Tunturibacter gelidoferens: one gene and its partner. The protein of the gene in region 2 interacts with the protein of the main gene of each other region in a pairwise test. Links are inferred from orthologs where the notes say so. Each region holds a gene or a part of one and is shown on either strand. Other genes may lie near its edges.

Evidence for each region. The genes of interacting proteins can lie anywhere in the genome.
Region 1: the proteins of ftsZ (region 2) and rlmN interact in binary tests that used the Escherichia coli proteins (3 or more experiments, as listed by UniProt). The link is inferred for Tunturibacter gelidoferens from one-to-one orthologs.

Annotation. Positions count from the first base shown.
Region 1 is NZ_CP132938.1:4,113,952-4,116,798, forward strand. It holds rlmN (23S rRNA (adenine(2503)-C(2))-methyltransferase RlmN), read right to left. Parts: upstream 2,090-2,847; coding sequence 911-2,089; downstream 1-910. Other genes in the region: RBB81_RS17920 (gluconeogenesis factor YvcK family protein), read left to right, coding at 1-386; RBB81_RS17930 (M16 family metallopeptidase), read left to right, coding at 2,408-2,847.
Region 2 is NZ_CP132938.1:2,526,697-2,529,560, forward strand. It holds ftsZ (cell division protein FtsZ), read left to right. Parts: upstream 1-616; coding sequence 617-2,113; downstream 2,114-2,864. Other genes in the region: RBB81_RS11270 (GNAT family N-acetyltransferase), read right to left, coding at 1-377; RBB81_RS11280 (penicillin-binding transpeptidase domain-containing protein), read left to right, coding at 2,265-2,864. UniProt on the Escherichia coli protein: Essential cell division protein that forms a contractile ring structure (Z ring) at the future cell division site. The regulation of the ring assembly controls the timing and the location of cell division.

The DNA.
Region 1 (2,847 bases), 1.6 Mb from region 2 along the record:
GCATCCCGGAGGCGCTGGCGGCGTCGCGGGCTACCAAGGTGTTTGTGTGCAACCTGATGACGCAGGCCAACGAGTCGCTGGGGCTGACAGCCTCTCAGCATATCGAGAAGATCATGCAGCATGCGGGTGGGGTCAAGGTTCCAATCTTCGACTATGCGCTGATCAATACGGGGGATATCTCGGCGGCGCGGCTGGAGCAGTATGCGCGTGAGGGGCAGCAGCCGATCGTGGCGGACCTGGAGCGCGTTCGGGCGCTGGGGGTGGAGCCGGTGATGGGCAACTTTGTCCATGAGGGCGATGTGTTGCGGCATGACTATGACCTTTTGGCGGAGCGGCTGCTGGAGCTGGGGATGGAGCGTCCGGTGGCGGTTTCGGGTGTGGGGTAGGTACCCCCCTCCCCGTACTTAGTGTGTGCAAAGTCTTCGAAGATAATGGTTTAGGTCTGGACCTATCCTTGCTTAGGGCTGACTTAGGGTTGAAATGCAATGCCCCGGCTTTTGGCCGGGGCATCTTTTCTTCTGTATCCAGTATAGCTGGTGGAGGGAAACTCATGTGCCATGCGTATGTGATTGGCTGGTAAGCAGTTTTGGTGTTTTGGGGGTTGACAGCTTCTTAAAAGATTCTGTCCTGCCGGACGGGCCCACTGCGCGTGGGGCGGGCGTTCGCACGCCTTTTCAAAGCTTCGCGTGGTCCTCCCGTTGGTCGGAAGGAACGTCATTCGCGACCATCGGGAGCGCCGGGCGAAGCGGTATACACGTCACGAAGTGACCGCCCCACGCGCAGTGGGCCCGTCCGGCAGGGACGAAATACGGGGGTCTCTCCACTGCGCTGTTCACGATGAGACTGTGAACAGCTTCGGTCGAGATGACGATCTTTTTTGCGGTGGAGGAAGAGCGAGAGTTGGGAGCAGTTAGAGGGTGGCGATCTCGACGAGGGCGGGAGGTGGCTGCTCGAGGGTGCGTTTGAGCTGGCCGCAGGCGGCGTAGATGTCGCGGCCGCGGGGCTTGCGGATGAAGGCTGGGATGCCTGCTTCGCGGAGCCGCTTCTGGAAGATGCCTACGTCTTGCGGGGTGGGTTCGTGGAAGGGCATGTCGGGGCCGGAGTTCCAGACGATCAGGTTGATCTTGGCGCGGAGATTCTTCAACAGGGCGATCAGCTCGTCGGCGTGTTCGCGCTGGTCGTTGATGCCCCCGAGGAGGACGTACTCGAAGGTGACACGCTCGCGTGGGCGCAGGGGGACGGCGGAGATGGCTTCGAGGAGCGCGGCGATGTTCCATTTGCGGGTGATGGGCATGATGGACTCGCGGACGACGTCGTTGGAGGCGTTGAGGCTGACGGCGAGCTTGGGACGGATGTTCTCGCTGGCGAACTGTTCTATGCCGGGGAGGATGCCGGAGGTGCTGACGGTCATGCGGGACTCGGGGATGCTCATGGGGCCGGTGAGGAGGCGGACGGCGTCCATGAAGCCAGTGTAGTTCAGGAATGGCTCGCCCATGCCCATGAAGACCAGGTTGATGCGGTCGCGGCCGACTTCGACGCTGTGGCGGTTGAGGACGGCGGCTACCTGTCCGGCTATCTCTCCAGGGGTGAGGTTGCGGCGGATGCCGAGCTTGGCGGTGAGGCAGAACTGGCAGTTGACGGCGCAGCCTACCTGGCTGGAGATGCAGATGGTGGCGCGCTTGTAATCGTCGTCATCGTGGGCTGGGTGCTCCTCTTCCTCGGCTGCCTGGGTTCCGTCGCCGCGCTCGCCTCCGTCGCCTCCTGGCATCCAGACGGTTTCGACGGTTTCGCCGTCGGCCATGCGTACGAGGTAGCGCTCGGTGCCGTCGATGGAGAGGGCGGTCTGGACGAGCTCGGGCAGGCCTACGGTATAGCCAGAGGAGCCGAGGGCGGTGCGGAGGGTGGCCGGAAGAGTGGTGATCTGGTCGAGTGAGGGGATGCGCTGGATGTACAGGGCGTCGTAAAGCTGGCGGGCTCGGTAAGCTGGCTGGGCGAATTTCTCCATCAGACCGGTCAGCTCCTGAAGCGAGGCGCCGAAGAGCGGTTTTTCTTCAACTTTTGGATTATTAAAATGCTCTATATCATTCATTTGTAAATATTTGGATATCTTAGATAGTTCCGACACATAGATCTGGGCTGAAAGGGACGAGCGGTTTGGGCAGGATCGAGTTCGTCGGGATCCTTCGCTACGCTCAGGGCAGGATCGAGTTCGTCGGGATCCTTCGCTACGCTCAGGATGACGGCAAAACTGTTCGCTCCTAGTCCGGCGCTCCGCTTAGATTGATAACAAAGGCTTTAGGTGTCTAGAAGCGTAGAGTCGGGCCGGAGCATCTATATAAGTCTACTCCCCTGGGTGCTACGGATGGCGCGGACCGCGCTGTGAAACAATGGAGTCTGAAGGAGTCTCATGTCTTTAACGTTAGTAGATGAAGCCGCAATTACGAAGAACGCCTCTCGCAATATCAGAAAAACTGTGTTGTCGAATGGTTTGTTGGTGCTGACCGAGAGCATGCCGCATGTGCGGAGCGTCTCGATGGGGGCCTGGGTGGGCTCTGGTTCGCGGGACGAGACGGCTGGGGTGAACGGGGTCTCGCACTTCGTCGAGCATATGGTTTTCAAGGGCACGACCTCGCGGTCGGCGCAGCAGATTGCCCGGGAGGTAGACACGATCGGAGGCAATCTCGACGCGTTCACCGGGAAGGAGACGGTCTGCTTCAACATCAAGGTGCTGGATGAGAATGTGCCGCCGGCGCTGGATGTGTTGTCGGACCTGGTGCTGCACCCGACCTTTGCTCCCGAGGATGTGGAGCGCGAGAAGGGCGTGATTCTGGAAGAGATCAAGATGGA
Region 2 (2,864 bases):
TCGTAGAGGCGTGCTGCGCCGGCGTTTTCGGCGCGGAGACGGACGCAGCGGAAGCTCTTTCGGGCTTCTTGTACGAGGGTTGAGACCAGAGCCCGGCCGACTCCCTGGTTGCGCCATGCGGAGCGAACGTAGACGCGGCGGATACGGCCTGTTCCCGGTTCGGAAGTGAAGGGGTCGATGGTGAGTCCGCCGACTGCGACGAGTTGGCCGTGGTCGAGGTGGCCGCAGAGAACTTCGCCTGGGGCTTCGAAGCGATTGACTCCGCTGGCCCACTCGTCAACGAGCGTGTCGATGAAGTCGTAGCCGTCTCTCTTTGCCTCGGCGTGGAGTTCTTCTATTCCTGTGGTCGGCAACTTGATTTGTTGAATCGGGATCATTTGTGATTGTAAGAGCGATGGGTTGGATGCGTGATTGTGCGACTTAGTTCTTGCCCCAATCGAGACGACAGACGCTGACGCGGAATTGGTGATGGCACTCTCTGCCTGCCGCACCATATCAAAAGCGGTGCAAGTTTGCAGGGTTTGGAACCATGCGTGGTACGGGCGGTGGAAAACGGGGGTCGTGTGTTTGGCAAGGAGGTGGGAGAATTAAACAACTTTCAAGGAGTCCTGCTGCTATGTCGAATCTGCCCAATGATCCTAACGATCCGAACGATCTCCGCATTCACTATCACGATGAGATACCGCATGGAGCGAGGATCAAGGTCATCGGCGTGGGCGGCGGCGGAAATAATGCCGTGAATCGCATGATCGCGGCGAATGTGGTTGGGGTTGAGTTTATTGCGGCGAATACGGATGTGCAGGCGCTGCAGGTTTCGAACGCGCCGGTGAAGCTGCAGCTTGGAGTGAAGCTGACGAGTGGACTGGGCGCGGGTGCAAACCCGGATGTGGGAAGGCGCGCGGCGCTGGAGGATTCGGACAAGATTATCGAGGCGCTTGAGGGCGCGGATATGGTGTTTGTGACTGCGGGGCTGGGCGGTGGTACGGGGACTGGAGCTGCTCCCGTGATTGCGAGCCTGGCGAGTGAGATGGGCGCGCTGACAGTGGCGGTGGTGACGCGGCCGTTCGCGTTTGAAGGCAAGCGGCGGATGCAGCAGGCTGAGCGCGGGATGCAGGAGCTGCTGGAGTCGGTCGATACCGTGATTGTGATTCCGAATGAGAAGCTGCTGGCGGTGGCGAAGGATGCTGGATTCTTTGAGAGCTTCCGGATTGCGGATGATGTGCTGAGGCAGGGCGTGCAGGGGATCTCGGACATTATCACGATTCCCGGTGTGATCAATCGTGACTTCGCCGATGTGAAGACGACGATGGCGGGGATGGGCTACGCGGTGATGGGAACGGGCGTTCGGTCGGGCGCGAATCGTGCGGTGGAGGCTGCGATGGCTGCGATGGCTTCGCCGCTACTGGAGGCGGGAGCGATCGATGGGGCACGTGGGATACTGATCAACATCACGGGCTCGAGCAGCTTGAAGCTGAGTGAGGTGAACGAGGCTTCGAGCATTATTCAGAATGCGGCGCATGAGGATGCGAACATCATCTTCGGTGCGGTGCAGGACGAGTCGATGGGCGATGAGGTGAAGATCACCGTGATTGCGACTGGCTTCAAGCAGCAGGAGATGCCGCAGCGGCGGGAGCGCATGCTGGCGGAGGCGACGCTGCCTACGATGCGGTATGACGTGCCGATTCAGCCGCGCGTGGTGACTCCTCGACCTGCGTCGACACGGTTTGCGAGTGAGATGGAACCGGCCAGACCGGTGCACGAGGCGAACGAAGTGAAAGAGCCGGTCGGGAAGATGGAGATGAGTGGCCCGATTGAGCTGGTTCCGGTGCCGGCGTCGGTGTTTGATGATGACTTCTTCCGTGCTCCCGGGGCTCGGGGGGAGAGGGCTGCTGAGGTAAATCGGCCGGAGGGTGGACAAGTTGACCGGGCTAGAGATGTGACTCACTTTTCTGCGCCGGTGCGCGTCCAACAGGAGGACGTTCGCGGTGGGACGGACGAGGTGGCGGACTCCCAGGTTCGTGTTCCAGCATTTGGGAGTGCATCGGGGGCGTCTGCGGATCAAGCGGAGCCGGATGAGTTGGATATTCCCGCGTTTTTGCGGCGTGGGAACTGATGGTACAACTGATTTCTGTACGAGTAGCACGGATGGGGAAGGGTGCTGCTCGACGGATTGTGTTGAATTAGTATTTTATTAGATGAATTGTGGATCGATGGCAGTTCGATTGCAGTCAAATCAATAAGAGGGATCGCCTGTGTCGAGATCAATGAAGGTTTTTGGCGCGCTTCTCTTCGGCCTTGTCCTTGGTGCTGGAGTGAGTGCTAACGCAACGACGAGTACCACTGGGAAGGCCAGGCGGCACTCTGCTGGGACGGCTCGGGTTGCGACTACGGTGAAACCTCATTCGGGGGCTTCGCGCTCAGCCGCGAGGGGTACGACGCACGTCGTTGCAACGCATGGGTTTGTGGGGCATCATCGAGGAGCCCGGCCGACTCTGGCTGTGCGGCGGACACGATATCAGGAACACTTTTCTGCAAGTTCGTTTGCTGACAATCTCACATTGGGCGACATCGTCGATGGAGAAGACCCGTTGGTTCGGGCGGCGGCGATTGAGGCGTTGGGCAATATGAACGGCACTGCGATCGCGATTGATCCTTCTACGGGACGGATTCTGGCGATGGTAAACCAGAAGCTGGCGCTGTCGAGAGGGGCTGAGCCCTGCTCGACGATCAAGCTGACGGTGGCTCTGGCTGCGCTGGAGGAAGGTATCGTTCGCAAAGATACACCGGTGAATCTGGGCGGGCACTATCACCTAACGATGACCGAGGCTTTGGCTCACTCGAATAACCTTTATTTTGAGACTCTT